DNA from 3 places in the Paenibacillus sp. FSL H7-0350 genome. Region 3 is predicted to be linked to each of the others. Evidence: riboswitches for the same ligand, from Rfam matches in the RefSeq annotation. Region 3 holds a riboswitch; each other region holds the start of a gene.

Region 1 (6,218 bases), 1.0 Mb from region 3:
CAGAGATAGGTGTACTCTGTACAACTAAAAACAGTGAAAAGGAAGGCATACCTCTCCTAACTGTATTCTATACAACTATATTTGCCCTGAATGGGCGAAAAGCCGGGTACATAAGCATTTTAGTTGCACGAAATACAGCTAAAAGTACATTTGGCCGTAAATCAGACGATTTAGTTGTACAGATTGCATTTAAGCATAACGTTCTCACCTTTGTTAGTTGGGGGACTGCAAACCCTCAGCAAGCGAGGGGATTAAATGAATGTTGATTAGTTTGAACCTGATGATCGACTAGCGGCAGCTGAACCGTTGTGCGCATATAGCGCGGCATGGAGGACTAGTCAGAGCCTAGTGCATGCTACTTTAACGTAGTACAATGATTGGCGCTCCAGCGGGCTGATAAGAGCATAAAGTAATTAGTTAAGTATGGTAGTGTCCGGAAGAAGCGGCTCGATCGCACTTTGTACACTAGAATCAGGCATAATGGAGTTAATATGGCGTTCTGTTGTATTTGGTGCAGTAGATTTTTGGGATTTAGCCCGGCTGAGGGGGATTTGCCGAAATCGATGGTATGAAGTGCAACAGAATGCGTTATCGGCTGCTTTTATACTAATTCTGATGTATAGAATACAATCGGCCTTCTGCCGCGGTCTCCATAGGTGCGCTAGAGTGTTGATTTGCAGTAGACCAACGTCTTGATTAGCAGCAGAAGATTAACTTTTTATAGTCCTGAATAGTACGAATGTGCCGGGGGAGCGGGCATGTGCTATTCAGGATTTTTGTGCGGAATGGGCTGAGTCTTGGGGCGCTGGAATAGATATACCTTGTCTATAGACATACAGGGGAATAGTCGATATGATGGTTTGAGAATATTAAAATTTAATAAGCTTTGGGAAAAGGTGCAGATTGCCTTAGAGACCGGACGCTGTCGCTAGCAGATGCTGGCAGAGCTATGTCTAATAGAGCAATCTGCTTAAAAGGGAAGCCCGGTGCAAGTCCGGCGCGGTCCCGCCACTGTAAATACGGAGCAACTCCTGAGGAGCCACTGTCTGCTAATTGGATGGGAAGGCGGGGGAAGCGGTGAAGTATGAGCCAGGAGACCTGCCTTTTTCGATGTTGTTTCTATTCTTCGGGGGTAAGAATGTGGAGCAGATGCTGATATTGGCGAGGGCTGTATAAGCTCAATGTAATGTTGGAGAGCCATCGACTCCTTCAGCCGCCCTGTATTGTATTCTTCCCCGGCCGCCCTGCATAGGGCGGTCTTTAGGTTGCCGCTCTCTTTGCGGAGGAAGCAGGATTCATCCATTCTATTTCAGGAAAGAGGTTAGTTATGAAGAACCATTCTCTATCATCCAGGTTCATACGGTTGGGGCTTGCTGTCATTATGCTGTTCGCACTGCTGGGAGCAGCTGTAGCCCCGGCAGGACAAGCTGCTGCTGCACAGGCAGGCGGGACTTCCGCGCCTGCAGTATCCGCTCTGCCCGCAAGTGAGGCTGCCAGCGTAACCGCTGCGGTCTATGCGACTGCGGAATTCATGCTGAAGAACGGAGTCCAGTCGGATTGGCAGGCGATTGGCCTTGCACAAGCAGGCTACAAGGTTCCTGCCAGCTATCTGAAGGCGCTTGAAGGTAAGGTGAGTGAGGCTAAGGGTGTTTTTGCCAGAGCTACGGACTATGCCCGGATTACGCTTGCCGTTAAGGCACTGGGCGGCGACCCGGCGAATGTGGCAGGCTATAACCTGATCGAGAAGCTCTACAATCACGATGCAATTACCGGCCAGACGCTGAATAATCCGGTCTATGCACTGCTCGCTCTGGATTCCGGCAGCTATACGATCCCGGCAAATGCGAAATGGACACCGTCCAAGCTGCTGGCAGAGATTCTGGCGAAGCAGAACCCGGACGGCGGCTTCACCCTGACTACGGGTGCGAGTGATCCGGATATGACAGCGATGACGCTGAACGCACTGGCTGGACACAAGCAGGAAGCAGCCGTGAATACTGCCGGTCAGCGGGCGGCAGCCTGGCTGGCTAAGGCACAGGACAAGAACGGCGGATATGGCGACAGCAGCGAGAGTGTAGCTCAGGCCATTATCGGTCTGTCTGCCTTCGGCATTGATCCGGCAGGAGCAGAGTATACCAAAGGCCAGATTAATCTGGTCAGCAAGCTGCTGAGCTTCAGCGCAGCAGATGGCGGATTCGTCCACACTGCGGGCGGCAGCTCCAATCCGCTCTCTACGGAGCAGGCGCTGGAGGCTTTGGTAGCGTACAAGCTGTTTGGTACAGGCGCTAAGCTCTTTGATTTTAGCGGCACACCAGTGAAGAATCATCAGGTAAGTGTCTCGGTTACTGTTGAAGGTCCGAATGGAGCCTTGGCTGAAGGCAGCGTGTATGCAGGGAATGTGCTTAATGCACTGGAAAAGACAGCAGCCGCCAAGCGCCTGGCCCTGGTCAATGAAGCAGGCAATTATGTGACGGGGATCGGCGGCGTGATTGCGGGTACTTTTGGCGGATATGATGGCTGGATGTATGTGGTCGCCCGCGGCGGAGCATGGATCTATCCAAGTGTAGGGATGGGCGACTTCGCGCTGGAGGAGAATGACCGCATTGTGGTCTATTATGGCGGAGACAACACGCAGGTGGTTGATGCCGTAACCGTGACGCCCGCACAGCCGCAGCCTGGACAAGATCTGAAGGTGCAGGTGAACCAGAAGCAATGGGTCTGGAATGAGGCGACCTTCACCTCTGATCCGGTAACTTCACCGGCAGCAGGCGTACAGGTAACCATCGGCGGCAAAACGGCAGTTACAGATGCTGCGGGCGTGGCTGTTGTGGCTGGTGGTCTGCCGGCGAATAAATATACCCTGACGGTTACGGGATATCTGAAGGATAAGACCCCTGCCATCGTGCGTCATACGGTCCCGGTAACGGTGGCTTCTGCTGCGGCGGACCGTCCGGCTTTTGCCGATGTGAAGTCGATCTCGCCTTGGGCGCTGGAGTCAGTATACACGGCGTATGACCGCAAGCTGATGAATGGTGTGAGTGAGGGCAGTCTGGTGTTTGCGCCGAAAAAGAATATTACCCGTGCTGAATTTGCAGCGCTGTTGCTGCGGTTAACCGGGAATGAGCCGTCTGCGGCGGCTTCCGCTGGGGCCTTCAGTGATGTTAAGGCCGGTACATGGTATTATGGAACAGTGAACCGGGCGAAGGAGCTGGGAATTATCAGCGGCGTGACGGCTAAGACGTTCAAACCGGACGGGCTGGTTACGCGTCAGGATATGGCTGTAATGATAGTTAGAGCTTATAAGCTGGATGCAGCATCAACTGGAGCAGGGGCTGGTAAGTTCAGCGACGAAGATAAGATTAGCGACTATGCGTTGTCCGCTGTCCGTACGGTGACGGGACTTGGATATATGAGCGGCACCGGCGGCGCATTCGAGCCTTCCGCTGTGGTAACCCGTGAGATGGCTGCTGCTGTGGCGGTTAGGTTGCCTTAGTTCTTAGTTGGAGTTGGGAGCAGACTGTACTGCACGCTGGGGCCGACGATAAGTGGATAAATGACATCTAATTTGGCCGGATTTGCTGCAGAGCGGGAGTTAGTTGGATAAATGACACTTATTCAGGTCTGAAGCTGCAGAAGGATGAGGTCTGGGCAGAATTAGATGCTGTAAATCCAACTAATTTTTGTACAGATGCGTAATCAGGATAATTAAGTGTAGAAAATCCAACTAAAGTATCCGTGCCGATGAGCCGTTGAGGCGTATAGGGTTGCCGAAGCGCTGAAGGCTCGTTAGCGTGACAAATTTGCTTGAAATTCGTTTGGATATGTGTTGAAAAGTAAGCATAAGGTGTATGAAGGAACGGGGAACAGGCTGACTGCCCCGTTCTTTTCCCTTTTTGTGGAGGTGTGCAGGTAATGTTCAAACTAGTCAAAAGAGGCCGGGGAAGGCTGGCTCCGCTGCTTCTCCTGCTGATGGTGCTGCTGCTCTCCGGCTGCTCCTCTGCGCAGCCGGATGAGGCAGGCGGCGGCACACAGCCGCCCGCCGGGACCCCGGCCGCGCAGACGCCGCGGCCTGGAGACGAAGCGGCTCCGCTGCCGGGAGCCGCTGAGGGCACTGCCGTACCATCCGCCCCTGCGGAAGGTACGGCAGCTCCAGCGCAGGCGGGCAGGGGCGAGCCCGCCAAGCCGGCGTCGCCAAGCGCAGCGGCGACGCAACCATCGGCGGGCGCAAGCGAGCCCGCCAAGTCCCAAGCGTCGCCAGGCGCAGCGGCGACGCAGCCAACGGCGGGCGTAAGCGAGCCCGCCAAGCCCCAAGCGTCGCCAGGCGCAGCGGCGACGCAGCCAACGGCGGGCGTAAGCGAGCCCGCCAAGCCGGCGTCGCCAAGCGCAGCGGCGACGCAACCATCGGCGGCCACACCCAAGCCGCCGACCCCCAAGCCCGCTCCGGCGGCTACGGCCAAGCCGCCAGCCGCCACGCGCTCCCCGGCAGCCACGCCCAAGCCGGACAACGTGGTCACCCTCTCCATCACCGGAGATGAGGAGCATGGTGTGATTCTGGCCGCCGCCCAGTATGAGATCAAGAAGGGCGAGAGTGTGCTGGACCTGCTGAAGCGGATTACGCGGGGGCAGAAAATCCAGATGGAATATCAGGGCAGCAAGGCATTTGCTTACGTGGAAGGTATAGATAATTTGTACGAGAATGATCACGGGTCAGAGAGCGGGTGGATGTACAAGGTCAATGGAGAATTTCCGTCCAAGGCTGCGGGCAGCTGGATCGTCGAGCCCGGGGATACCATCGAGTGGCTGTATACGCTTGATCTAGGCAAAGACCTGGGGGCCAAAGCACCATGAGCAGCGGCTTCCGTTCCATGCATCCGGTAGTAGCCCTGCTGTATTATGCAGGGCTGCTGCTGTTCACTCTGATGATCTTCCATCCGTTATTTCTGGCTACAGAGATAGCCGGACTGCTGGTGTTGCTGCTATTGCAGGGACAAGGGAGGCTGCTTGTGCGCGGCTTGCCTTTTATGCTGCTGATGACAGCTTCCGTGGCCTTGCTGAACCCGCTGTTCTCGCATAGAGGAGCGCATATTCTGTTCTACTGGTTGGATCAGCCTATTACACTGGAAGCTGTGCTGTATGGACTGATGATGATGACAATGCTGCTAACCATTTTTATCTGGTTTATATCCTACAATTACACGGTGACTACAGATAAATTCATGTACCTGTTCGCGGCGGCTGCGCCGAGAACGGCGCTGCTGACGCTGATGGCCATCCGGTTCGTGCCGCTGTTCCAGCGGCGGCTGCGCCAGATTACGCTGATCCAGCGTCTGCGCGGGGTAGATACCGGTACGGGAAGCCTTAAGAAAAGAATGACTGACGGAATGACGCTGCTCAAAGTGCTGCTGACCTGGTCGCTGGAGGAAGCCCTCCAGACTGGAGACTCCATGTCAGCCCGTGGTTACGGCAGCACCAAACGCAGCACTTACACGATATACAAGGCCGATTTGCAGGATAAGCTGGTGATGCTGCTGTTAACCGTTAGCGGTGTGGTTACGCTGCTGTTCTGGGTGCAGGGCTACGGCAAGCTGGAGATCTATCCCCGGATGAGACCGTCGGACTTCGGCTGGCAGGAGGCCGTCATGTACGGCAGCTTCTGCCTGTTCGTGCTCATTCCTGCGGGGCTGGAAGGAAAGGAGAAATGGTTATGGAGATCCTCAAAGCACAGCAGTTATCCTTCCGATACCCTGAAGAAAACAGGGACACACTCCATGAGCTATCGTTCGTCATAGAAGAGGGTGAATTTGTCGTGCTCTGCGGCCCGTCCGGCAGCGGCAAAACCACCCTGCTGCGCCATCTGAAGCGGGAGCTCGCCCCGGTAGGTTCAACCAGCGGAACCTTGACCTACAAAGGGAAACCTCTATCCGGGCTTCCGGCAGCGGTGGCTGCCGGGGAGATCGGGATGGTCTTCCAGAACCCGGATGCACAGATAGTGATGGATACGGTCTGGCATGAGCTGGCCTTCTCCATGGAGAATCTGGGGCTACCGCCTGCTGTCATGCGGACCCGGCTGGCAGAGATCTGTGGCTTGTTCGGGCTGGAGCCGCTGCTTTACCGTCCGGTACATGAGCTGTCAGGCGGACAAAAGCAGCTAATGAACCTGGCCTCAGTGCTGCTGCTTCAGCCCAAGGTGCTGCTGCTTGATGAGCCAACCTCCCAGC
Region 2 (6,218 bases), 1.6 Mb from region 3:
AGAGGACGGCCCGCAGGCCTTCCCCTTCATTGATCGACTCCGGGTAATATCCGCAGATGTTCATAGATGCTTAACACGGTCCCGGACTTCGGCTTGCTTGGCAGCATTGAAGCGGGTCTGGTAGTCACCGGTCAGATACCCGGTAACCCGGCGCAGACGGCGGATATGGGTGGTATCCTCATGGGCATTGCAGGTCGGGCAATTCGTGCCGATAACCCCTTCATAGCCGCAGCCGGAGCAGCGGTCAATCGGATGATTAATGCTGAAGTAGCTGATGTCCTGCTCCAGCGCGTATTTGATGATTTTGACGAAGGCTGACGGGTTGCTCCGGGCATTGCCGTTCAGCTCGACATAGGAGATCGCTCCGGCGTTGCAATGTTCATGGAACGGAGCTTCCAGGCTGATCTTCTTAGCTGCGCTTAGTTCATAATAGACCGGAATGTGGAACGAGTTCGTATAGTATTCACGGTCCGTTACCCCAGGGATAGAGCCGAGCACCTTGCGGTCGATCTTCGTGAACTTGCCGGAGAGACCTTCAGCCGGCGTTGCAAACAAGGTGATATTGAGGTTAAGCTCCTCGCTCTTGCGGTCGCAATATTCACGCATATGGCGGACGATAGCAACAGCCTTGGCGTGAATCTCCATATCTTCGCCGTGGTGCTTGCCGTACATGGCTTTCATGCATTCAGCCATTCCAATGAAGCCCAGCGACAGACTGCCGTGCTTCAGCAGTTCGCCTACGCTGTCATCGGGGGCAAGCTGCTCGCCGCCTTCCCAGACGCCTTCACGCATCATGAAATCGGAGGCTTTGGCCTTCTGGGAAGCCTGGATACGGAAGCGGTGCAACAGGCCGTCCAGTGCAATATCCATATAGTGATTGAGGTCGTCGAAGAATCCTGCTTCGTCAGCAGCGAGGCGGCGGCCGGTTATCGTGCCGTGGGCCAGTCCAAGACGCACCAGGTTGAGCGTGTTGAAGGACAGGTTGCCTTTGCCGGAGCAGTGGTTGCGTCCGAAGCGGTCGCTGAGTACACGGGTCCGGCAGCCCATCGTAGCGAACTCGGTATCCGGGTCAGCCGGATCATAATACTGCATGTTCAGCGGAGCGTCCAGATTGGCGAAGTTCGGATATAATCTGCGCGCCGAGCACTCGGCTGCCTTCAGGAACAGCTCGTAGTTAGGATCACCCGGTTGCTGGTTGATGCCTTGCTTGCATTTGAAAATCTGAATCGGGAACACCGGTGTCTCCCCGCTGCCCAGTCCGTTCATCGTAGCCGTTAGCAACGAGCTGATCACAAGCTGGCCCTCTGGTGAGGTGCAGGTGCCGTAGTTGATGCTGGTAAAAGGAATCTGGCCGCCGGAGCGGCTGGACATCGTATTCAGGTTATGTACCATACTCTCTGCGGCCTGCAGGGTCTCGCTCTGCGTCTCCTTCAGGGCAAAACGGAAGGCGCGCGGATACTGCTCAGCCAGATCGCTGCGGCTCATCGTAATCTCCCCAAGTGCAGAACCCTCTGCATTCTCCTCGAAATACTCCAGACCTTTGCGGAAGAGCTTGGAGAAGGATTTGGTAACATAAGGGGCCAGGTCATAATCCAGCTTATTGGCGGATACGCCGCCGTACTGCGCATTCTGCTGTGACTGGAAAATAATCGCCACCAGCGACATCGCCGTCATAATCGAGTTAGGAGGCCGTACACTGCCGTTGCCGGTGTTGAAGCCTTCACGGAGAAGCCGTTCGAACGGAATGAAGATGCAGTTCGTGGTTCCAATGGCGTATTGATCAAGGTCATGTACATAGACGACATTATCCAGGGTAGCCTGTACCAGCTGTGGCGGCATGGTGAAATTGCGTGCATACCATTTGGAGTATTCACTGCCGAACTTGCTCATTTTGCCGGAGAAGCTCTCCCCGTTCAGGTTGGCGTTCTCGCGCAGCAGATCCAGATCCCGGCTGTCGATAATATCCCGTCCCAGATGAATGACCTCTTCCAAAAGATCCTCCTGTGCAGCTTGTCCTTCGTTATAACGTTTCTCCAGCAGTGTCATTATATAACTCTCTCCTCTCGGGTATTGTAAGCGTAATATGTAATATAGATAGAATGGTCAGGACATCAGTAAAAAAGCACCCCCGGCCGGGAAGGCCGGAAATGCCCGAATGCATGATGCAAAGATCCGGTAAGCGGAAATTTGCCTGTGGTCTGGGTGGAACATACGAGCAGACACGGGGCAAATAGCTTACGCCCGTTCTTGTATATTCCGCAGAGCCGATACCTGAAGATAATCCCCGATCGTCCTCAGGTATCGGCAGCCTATGGCCCGATTGACGGAAGGCTAACTCTGCTATGGCAGGCCGCATACGGACACCTCCCCTGTTCCTCGCAGGAGTCTAAGCGGTGCCACCGAAACAGGCAGGTCTCCTGGCTTCCGGCAACTCCTCCGGCGCCTTCCCGGGGGGCTTATTCAGCCCCTTAGTGGCAATTAGCCGGAGAATGCGGCCCTGGGGGCATCGCGCCCTGGGAGCATCCGGTTACAGTGGCGGGACCGCAGCGGTTTTGCACCGCGCTTCCCTATTAAGTCGCACCTCTATTACAAGGGGTGAAACACCCGTTTCTACTATATTTTGTTGTGATCTATTAAAGCTACCGCAATATATTGTGTTTGTAAATGTTTTTTTGCAATCCCGCACGGGGAGCGGGTTCGGCGCTTTTACTCACAGCTGATCCACAGTTAGTCCACAGGTAATCCACAACTTTCCTCCGAATCTGCCGTGAATGTTTCATAAAATCTCCGAAAATACGCCACAAAGAATCCATAAATAGAGTGCGTCTAATCCTGGTAATTATTTTGACGGATATTAATAGAATAGAGAGGGGTGGCAGGTGATTTGTGGCAAGCTTGGCGAAGCGTTACAATAAGAGGATAAGTAAGAGGCAGGAACAACAGATAATTAGGAGGGAGATCACAATGGCAATTGGCGAAGTGACCGTTATTCCGATTGGGACAGGCAGCACCAGCCTCAGCAGTTATGTGGCCGAGATGCAGCGCGTGCTGGAGACGGTGGAGGGCATTACCTATGAGCTAACTTCTATGGGTACAATTATTGAGGGACCGGTAGCGCGGATTCTGGCTGCGGTAGAAGCGCTGCATGAGTCGCCGTTCACCGCCGGGGCGCAGAGAGTCTCCACCTCGCTCAAGATCGACGACCGGCGCGACAAGACCTCCACCAGCCGCAGCAAGCTGGAATCCGTGGAGCGTAAGCTTCAGGGAGAGTAACCACTATAGTATCTAATCAGAATTAACCGATAAGGAGCGGATTCTTCATGACAGAAGCAGCACAGCAGATCGGAATTCAAATGTATACACTGCGTGACCAGACGGAACGCGATTTCCTCGGTACACTGGGCAAGGTGGCAGAGATGGGATACCAGGCAGTGGAATTCGCCGGTTATTTCGGTGTATCTGCAGGGGAACTGCGCCGTAAGCTGGATGAACTTGGCCTGGCTGCCCCTTCGGCGCATGTAGGTCTGGACTTCAGCAGTCTGGATAAGATGGAACAGGCATTAGCCAAAGAGATTGAATATGGTGTAGAGCTCGGACTGCAATATATGATCACCCCATCGGCACCGCTTCCGCAGAACCCTTCCATAGAGGATGTAACAAGAATCATTCCATTCCTGGAGAAGGCTTCCGCGATGGTCCGGGCGGCAGGGATGCAGTACGGTTATCACAACCATGATTATGAATTCGCAGAGGTTGACGGCAAGGCGGTCATCGATATCTGGCTGGAGCGGATTCCTGCGGAGCAGATGCTGGCAGAGTTCGATCTGGGCTGGGTACACAGAGGCGGAGCCAACCCGGCTCAATATGTTTCAAGGTACGCCGGACGTGTTCCGCTGGTCCACATTAAGGATTTCGGAGCCAACCAGGAGGAGACCGATCTCGGAAAAGGAGAGGTGGATTTCCAGAGCGTCTTCGAGATCGCGGAGCAGAGTGGAATTCTCTATTATATTGTGGAGCAAGAGGCCTATGAGGTATCCTCCCTTGCAAGCGCTAAGCTCGCGCTGGATTATTTCCGCGGGCTGGGGCTGATGCACGGCTGAGGACACAGCCGCCAGAGGAAAAAGGGGTTGCGTTTTCCGCTGGAAGAGTTATAATGTTTTTTGTTTGGCAGACTTCAGAGTCTGTAAGCTGGTGTAGCTCAGGGGTAGAGCAACGCACTCGTAATGCGTAGGCCGGGGGTTCAATTCCCTTCACCAGCATTTGTATGAAGTCGATAGTGGCGCGGGTTCCCGGAAGTGGGTGCTGCGTCTTTTTATTGATTCAATGAACGTGTTGTTGATGCATTATTGAAGTTGCCGTATAATCCATTGCAAATTATTAGGGCAAACTATATAATGAAACTATAAATGAGCTTGACTATCACCGAAGGCTTACGTTCCACGTGGGCTACTTAGTAGGTGAAGTGGGGCTCATTTATTTTTTGCGTTATATTGATTATTAATTTTTGTGTACTTAGGCTCAAACTTCCAATGTCTGTAAGGGTGTGACCAGCGATCACTTAAATTTGAAGAGCCTGTTGTGGCACCAATATTAAAATTAGGATATATTTCTCGAATCCGTTTGTTAATTAGCTTGTACAATTTTTCTTTGGCTCGTGTCCTTTTTCCTCGTAATCTCTGCCCTGGGGGTTTGTCTTGATCTTTTCCATTTAACTTAAATTCCATTGACCCTAAAACGACATCAAGGCATTGTAGTATTATGTGTTCATGTGATGTAGCTTCACCTATGTCATCCATGCTTTTGAAGTGTAGTTTTGATTCAACAAAAATTTCCTGGTATTGAAGCGAATATATGAATCTTTTAAATTCTTCATTTTTTTCTTTTTTGTCAGGCAATTGATCTAATAAAATATATAAAGAAATGGGCTCGTTTGTTGGATTCGAATATTGAAAGCCAAATATATGTTTGAAAAATTGATAATAAAGCAAGAAATACTCATTGCCTCTTTGTGCTTCGTTTAAACCAACTGCTTGGTACATATTATGAGTGAACATGATTCTAATTTTCACTTTATCTTCTTTTACAAAATTAAAAAACAAATTAATGATCTCCATATATTTTTCTAAGTAGTTTTCCGTAACCTTTTGCCACTTGATTTCACCAGTAAGATTTAACTCCATTCTTTTTTTGTTGAGTGCTTTGTTAATATAGTCAAAATCAGTAGATCTAATTAAGGTGCCTCCATAAAAATTACCGAAATATCTCCCTTTTTTTTCTGATTCATCTGTATATATAATATACTGCAATGCATAGACCTCCATTTCCTATTGAGGGCAATACTTTTGTCATATTTTAAATTTATGAATTTGTATGTTTTTAGCATGCTGACGTTCATTTCTTCGGCAGTGTAGGTGCGGGGTGGCCGTTGGGCGAATGGTTGTCCTGGCTGTAGGTTTGCTGGTCGGTTTAGCGGTCGGTTTGGTGGTTGCTTTTACAGCTGTTTTTTTGGTGGCGGCCGGCGCAGATTTGGCCCCCCCTTGTTGTGTTAATGGTACTCTCCTGTTGCATATCACCATTTGGCACAATTGGTGCGGCAATAATATCCGCTGTTTGCATCTGTTCTTCCCGGCTGACCCTCCGCTATTGCAGAATCAAAATTAAGTGTTGCCAGTAAGCAAGAAATATAGCTTTTTCTCAAAAAAATCCTCCCCGAGTAGTGTTCTGAAAATAGTCTAACAGAGAAAGGGAATTTTTACTATATAGAAGGGGGTTAATTGATAGCGCTCCATCAAGAATTGCTCGCTGTTCACATAGTGGAGTATACTGCAACTGGAGAGGAAGCGAACAATATATGAAATGCCTGACCATTCGCCAGCCGTGGGCCACGTTAATTGCGCTGGGAGAAAAACAAATCGAAACCCGGACCTGGCGGACCGCCCACCGGGGGGAGTTAGCTATTCATGCCGGGATGCAGGTAAATAAAGCGATCTGCCGGACGGAGCCGTTCCAGTCGTTGCTTGCACGTCACGGCTACACTGCGGACAATCTGCCAACCGGCAAGATCATTGCAGTCAGCCGCATTGCGGATTGCTGTGAAATGACACCGGAGCTTGCGCAGCAAGGCTGGCCGGGTGGAAATGAATATGTATTCGGCAATTATGCCGAAGGAAGGTATGCCTGGAAGCTGGAGGAGGTTGTTCCGCTGGTACATCCCATAC
Region 3 (6,218 bases):
CTGCGGCTGCCGGCTGCGGGAGCAATCTCCAGCTCGAAGGAGGAATCGGCCGATGCCTTCAGGCGATCGGTCAAGCTACGCAGCCGCTCCACCTGCGGAGCAGCAGCCAGGCTCTGCGCAGCCGCCTCTTCCGCCAGCCCTGATCCCGCTTCGCCACAGGCTGCCGCCCGTTCTATCCGGACTGTCCCTGCAGCCGGATCAGCCGCTGCTCCTTCCAACCGCAAAGGCCCCGCTTCCGTCCCTGCAGCGGCCCCTTTATTCACCACGGCTCCGGCCATCCCCTCTGCCTGCCCGGACTCCGCCGCAGCCAGCGACCACGGCTCGGCGGCTGTGCGCAGCCGCTCGTGCGGCTTCAGCGTCTGCGTCTGTGCCCCGAGACTGTACTTGCGTTCATATCCGCGCGGCGTAATCATAAGGTCCTCATAGACAACGGTAGCAGAGTTGCCGACCACCACGGTTGAGAGCATGCCGATCTCATGCTCCAGCATATCCTGGAGTGTCGTTACGACCGTCTGCTGGCGGTCACGGTAGGCACTTTTGACAATGCCTACCGGTGTAGCCGGATCACGGTAGCGCAGCAGAATATTGCGTGCTTCTTCAATCTGGCGCGTCCGTCTGCCGCTGCGCGGATTATAGAACGCAATGACAAAATCCGCTGCCCCCGCCACTTCCACACGCGCAGCTATGCTCTCCCAGGGCGTAAGATGATCGCTCAGGCTGATCGTGCAGGAGTCATGCATAATCGGGGCCCCAAGCAGCGAAGAGCAGGACTGGATCGCCGAGATTCCCGGGATTACCTCCACCTGCACCCCCTCTGAGCGGCTCCAGCCGCGTTCAATCAGCACCTCGTAGACCAGCCCGGCCATTCCGTAAACACCGGCATCGCCGCTGGAGATTACCGCAATGGTCTGCCCGGCTTCTGCTCTGCGGACAGCCTCCTGGGCCCGGCTGACCTCTTCAGTCATCCCCGTGCCGACAATCTCCTGATGCCGCAGCAGCGGCCGGATCAGATCTACATAAGTGGTATAGCCAATGACCGCCTCACTCTCATCCAGCGCAGCCAGTGCGCGGCCGGTAATATGCTCCAGCGCTCCGGGGCCGAAGCCGATAATCAGCAATTTTCCTTGTTTGTTCATTCCTCTTCCCCCGTTCATGAATGGCTGTGGTCAAGCGCAAGCAGCTTATGCAGTTTCAATTTGAATTCATCGGCGGTGCGGGGAGCGCTCTGACCTGCGGTCAGGCGATCAGGCAGGCTGAACCATAAGTCAGCCAGCAGCGGCAGTCCCAGCCCGATGGACAATAGCTCCTCCCGTCCCGCAAAAATCTCCTCCGGTGTCCCCGCCGCCCTGCATCTTCCATGCTCCAGCACAATAATCCAGTCCGCCCAGCGGTAAGCCAGGTTCATGTCATGCGTAGCCATAACTACGGTTGTCCCTTTATCATGTATGGCTTCAAGGCCCTTCAGCATCTGCGTTTCCGATAACGGGTCCAGATACGAGGTCGGCTCATCCAATAGAATTAGCTCAGGCTCCATAGCCAGTACACCGGCGAGTGCTGTGCGTTTTTTCTGGCCCAGGCTAAGCTGATGAATCGGTTTATCACCCAGATCAGTCAGATTCAGCAGCTCCATGACCTCCCGGCAGCGCGCAGCAATAGCCGGTTCAGCCATTCCGCTGCCGCGCAGCCCAAACGACACATCCTCCAGCGGTGTGCTGAGGATCAGCTGCTGCTCAGGGTCCTGGAAGACCAGGCCCACCTTCCGCCGCAGAGCGGCCAGCTCTTTTTTGGAGTAGGATAACGCCTTCCCTCCTTGCACAACCGTACCCTGCTGCGGGCGCAGAATGCCAACGGCATGCAGGAACAACGTCGATTTGCCCGAACCGTTATGACCGATTATTGCCGTCTTGCTGCCTGCGGGGATGGAGAACGTCAGTTCATGCAGCGCAGGCTCCTTCGTATCAGGGTAACGGAAGACCACTCCGTCACAACTCAGACTATATTCCTGATCCATGACCGGCTCCTTTCATGTGTTAGTGATAAAGTACGTCTCAGCCAGCAACAGTAGCGCAATACCGGTATAAGCCTGGATTGTATAGCGCCTCGGCACAGGACGCGCCGTATAAGGCGGGATAATAATCTCGTCTGTGAATCCGCGGGCCAGCAGCCCCTGCGATAATCCGTAATACCGGTGCATCGTGTTGCCGAACAGCGCTCCTGCCATGGCCGCAGTCTCCCGCAGTCTGGCCTTGTAGCCCCGCCGGCCTCCGCGCAGCCTGCGGGCCAGCAGCAGACCATGCGCTGCATCACTCAGCAGGAATAAGAAGCGGTACATAATCAGCATCAGCTCCAGGACAATTTGCGGCATCCGCAGCCTGCGCAGCACCTGCAAAAGCTCACTAAACGGAGTAGTGAACATCAGGAAAAAGAAACAGCTCATGCAAGCAGAGATTCTGGCCAGCAGCTCTCCTGCCCGCTGAAGCCCGGCCGCTGTAACATATACCGGCAGGTTCAGTCCCGGAAATGAGAATATCCCTGCCTCTCCCGATGCCGGGTGCCCGAATTCCACGAGCAGTGCCGGTACGCTAAGCGCATAGAACAGCAGCGCTGTGCCGAACAGCATGCCATAAGCACGGAAGGGAATACGGGCCTGTAATACACACCAGGACATCATCCATAGGGTGATTGCAGCCTGTAGTACCGGATGTACCGTGTAAGAGAGCAGGAACATCAGGGCTGCGAACGAGCTTTTCCACATCGGGGATAACTGGCGCAGCGCATTATTGTAGGAGAGAACGTCAATCCGCCGGATCACTTGCTGCTATGCTGCTTCGTCCCGCCCTGCTTGCCCTTGAGCAGCCCCAAGGTATAACCGATCACACCTGCACCCATCGCTGCCTGCAATGCGAACAGCATACTCTCCGTCTCCCCTGGCAGCTCAGTCAGCGGCTTGAACCACGGCTTATAGTCAGGGTTAATCTCGGTAATCACACCTTCAGCCGCATCATCGGCCCCTCCGAATTCCCCATTAACCAGCAGCAGCGGCAGAATGACCAGCAGAATAACAACCAGCAGCATCAATCCATTTTTCCATCTATTGCTCATTAGGCTCTTCCTCCGTTCACCTTGCGTTTCAGAAGCGACAATTCATTCGGGCTATACGATTTCAGCCAGTTCCACAGCAGTACCGTCAACAGCCCTTCACTGATGGCCAGCGGGATTTGCGTCACGGCAAAAATCCCCCCGAATTTGAGAAAAGAAGCCAGAACGCCGCCATCCGCCGCCGGAAAAGCCACCGCCAGTTGAAAGGAAGTCACTACATACGTACTCAGATCAGCCATCGCAGCCGCACAGAATAAGGCCAGCTTCTCGCGGTCCGGCATTTTCATCATCAGCTTATACACTGTATATCCGGCAAAAGGACCCGCCACCGCCATCGAGAACGCATTGGCTCCAAGCGTAGTGATCCCGCCGTGCGCCAGCAGCAGCGCCTGAAACAGCAGGACAATCGAGCCGATTACGCTCATGGGCAGCGGCCCCAGCATTACCGCACCCAGTCCGGTACCGGTGGGGTGTGAGCTGCTTCCGGTCACGGAAGGCATTTTGAGCGCAGACAGGACGAAGGTAAACGCCCCGGCCAGACCCAACAGCAGCTTCAGCTCCGGGTTCTCCCGGGTCATGGCTCTCAGCTTGAAGATTCCCAGGACAAAGAACGGGATAAACGCCGCCCACCAGAAGACCGCCCAGCCAACCGGCAGGAATCCTTCCATAATGTGCATCGCGCGGGCCGTCCCCGGTTCGTTCAGCATAAAGTACACCGTAAATCCGGCAACCAGTGCCGCAAAGCTCCACCCTCTGTGTTTTTGCATTTGTCACCCTCCATGTTTGTTGATTTCCCATTTAAGATCATAAAGCCAAAAAAACCCACCCTAAAGGGTGGGAGTGTATGTACGCAGGCAAGTTCGATAGAGCACGCAGCCAGGAGCTAAGCGAAACAAGGTGCTTCTCATCGTCCCATCACTAGGGGCCGTATCCTTGTATCCAGCAGCTATAAACCGGGGGGCCTCTCTACACTCAAGATTCCTCCGGTCCATCAGGGCAGAACGCCTCTTCTCATTAACCTATCCGTACACCGCTCCTATCCGCGTAGAGTCGTGGTGTGCGTCGACAAGGTAGGTCTCCTGGCTTGGAATACAGGCGCCGCAGGCTTCGTCTTCCCCGGGGCTTCCCGAGTGACCTCATGAAGTGCAGCTCTTCCATACAGTGGCGGGACCGCTCGGGAGTTGCACCCGATTCCCTGTTATCCCTTGCCGCTTCCGGCAAGAGCACCTTGTTTCATTGCTAATTCATCTCACATCATAGCGGACTCGGCCTAGCGTGTCTGTGATATAAATTGGAAAAGCTGGCCTGCAGCCAATCATAGCTTGTAGAAATTTTATTTGAGTAATATAATTATTAACTATATAACCTGAACGTGGAGGCATCCGATGAAACTTGATCTAACTGAACAATCCCTGCCCGTGTACGAGGCCCTGTCCAGTACCGTGCGCCTGCATATGCTGCGGCTGCTGTCCGATAAACCCATGAACGTGAAGGAACTGGCCGCAGCCCTCAAGCTAAGCAGTGCGATTATGACCATGCATGTGCGCAAGCTCGAAGCCGCCGGGCTGATCCGCAGCCACATGGCTCCCGGCAAAAGCGGACTGCAAAAGATTTGTACACTGGCCGCAGACGGGGCAGAGATTGTGTTTCCGGGACAAGCCCGGACTCCGCGTAGAGGGTACCGCAAGGACATCCCGGTGGGGCATTATTCCGACTTCCAGATCGAGCCTACCTGCGGACTGTCTACGACGGAGAGGGTCATCGGACACTTTGACGATCCCCGTTATTTCTGGGACCAGGAGCGGGTGAACGCCGGGATTCTCTGGTTCGGCAAGGGGTTCGTCGAGTATAAAATCCCGAATTTCCTGCTGTCCAGCCAGCAGCCGGAGGAGCTTGCCATCACGATGGAGATTGCATCCGAAGCCCCGTCGATTAACAACAACTGGCCGTCGGATATTACCTTCACGTTGAACGGACAATCGCTCGGCTTCTGGACCAGTCCCGGTGACTACGGAGATAATCCGGGAAAATACACACCGGCCTGGTGGCCCGCACTAACCAACCAATACGGCCTGCTCAAGCAGCTGCGGATTACGCAGACGGGTACCTACATGGACGGGCAAAAGCTGTCGGAGGTCACCCTCGATCAGGTAGGCATCCGCAACAAACAATGGACCTTCCGGCTCTCCGTCGAGGAGGATGCCGAGCACATCGGCGGTCTCACCCTGTTCGGCAAAGGCTTCGGCAATTACAACGAGGATCTGGTGTTTGAATTGTTTTATACGGATGGTGTGGCAGATTTGCCGGGTTCTTTGTAAAGGCCTGCTTAGCAGGTAGGTAGGGGGAGATTGATTGATTGATTAGTTAGATTAGTTAGACTAATTAGGTTAGTTTTCGTTTCAGCTACTTTTGGAGCCAAAACTCCTCACTACTGCTTAACGCCCACTTCCACGAATTTAGGGGTACTAATGTCTCTCATTTCCGCCCAAAGCCCACTTTCGACCAATTCAGGGGTACTAATGCCCCTCATTTCCGCTCATCGCCCACTTTCAACCGATTCAGGGGCACTAATGCCCCTCATTTCCGCTCATCGCCCACTTTCAACCGATTCAGGGGCACTAATGCCCCTCATTTCCGCTCATCGCCCACTTTCGGCCGATTCAGGGGCACTAATGCCCCTCCCAACATCCATCCAGCCAGCTTCTCACCGCACCAGAGGGATTTATCCCTCTCATTCCCTTCCTCCAGCCCATTTTCCGCCGCATTAGAGGGATTTATCCCTTTCATTTCCTCCTCAAGCCCACTTCCCGCCGCATTAGAGGGATTTATCCCTCTCATTTCCTCATCCACCCCACTTTCTACCGTATCAGTGGGATTTATCCCTCTCATTCCCTCATCCAGCCCACTTCCCGCCGTACCAATTGGATTTTCCCCCTTTACTTTGCCAACTTCGCCTCCTCTAACACTTCCATGTCCCTTTCCCCTCACCTCCATAACGCAAAAAAGCCCCTCCAACCGCAGCATTGTGCAGGTTGGAGGGGCTTTCGGTGATCGATCCGGCTCTTATGGCAAGGGCGGCTTCTAGCCTATCTGTTTAGCATGGCCTCTTGCGCCAGGCG

Evidence for each region. A riboswitch is a leader RNA that binds a small molecule or an ion and turns the genes downstream of it on or off. The one in region 3 is predicted to bind cobalamin.
Region 1: it holds a riboswitch for cobalamin, as region 3 does, so the genes downstream of both, NYE24_RS25250 (S-layer homology domain-containing protein) here and NYE24_RS29565 (energy-coupling factor ABC transporter permease) in region 3, are expected to answer to the same signal.
Region 2: it holds a riboswitch for cobalamin, as region 3 does, so the genes downstream of both, NYE24_RS22815 (anaerobic ribonucleoside triphosphate reductase) here and NYE24_RS29565 (energy-coupling factor ABC transporter permease) in region 3, are expected to answer to the same signal.

The regions. Positions count from the first base shown of each region.
Region 1 is NZ_CP151972.1:5,557,457-5,563,674, forward strand. It holds cobalamin riboswitch at 941-1,121, shown strand; gene NYE24_RS25250 (S-layer homology domain-containing protein) at 1,328-3,493, shown strand; gene NYE24_RS25255 (DUF4430 domain-containing protein) at 3,913-4,848, shown strand; gene NYE24_RS25260 (energy-coupling factor transporter transmembrane component T) at 4,845-5,789, shown strand; gene NYE24_RS25265 (ABC transporter ATP-binding protein) at 5,705-6,218, shown strand, end outside.
Region 2 is NZ_CP151972.1:4,986,846-4,993,063, forward strand. It holds gene nrdG (anaerobic ribonucleoside-triphosphate reductase activating protein) at 1-64, opposite strand, end outside; gene NYE24_RS22815 (anaerobic ribonucleoside triphosphate reductase) at 61-2,046, opposite strand; cobalamin riboswitch at 2,390-2,623, opposite strand; gene NYE24_RS22820 (MTH1187 family thiamine-binding protein) at 2,965-3,273, shown strand; gene NYE24_RS22825 (sugar phosphate isomerase/epimerase) at 3,321-4,100, shown strand; tRNA gene NYE24_RS22830 (tRNA-Thr) at 4,188-4,259, shown strand; gene NYE24_RS22835 (DUF3800 domain-containing protein) at 4,470-5,306, opposite strand; gene NYE24_RS22840 (hypothetical protein) at 5,434-5,661, shown strand; gene NYE24_RS22845 (ASCH domain-containing protein) at 5,852-6,218, shown strand, end outside.
Region 3 is NZ_CP151972.1:6,583,363-6,589,580, reverse strand. It holds gene cobJ (precorrin-3B C(17)-methyltransferase) at 1-1,136, opposite strand, end outside; gene NYE24_RS29580 (ABC transporter ATP-binding protein) at 1,151-2,011, opposite strand; gene cbiQ (cobalt ECF transporter T component CbiQ) at 2,024-2,812, opposite strand; gene NYE24_RS29570 (energy-coupling factor ABC transporter substrate-binding protein) at 2,809-3,102, opposite strand; gene NYE24_RS29565 (energy-coupling factor ABC transporter permease) at 3,102-3,866, opposite strand; cobalamin riboswitch at 4,151-4,345, opposite strand; gene NYE24_RS29560 (helix-turn-helix domain-containing protein) at 4,485-5,417, shown strand; gene NYE24_RS29555 (hypothetical protein) at 5,728-6,093, opposite strand.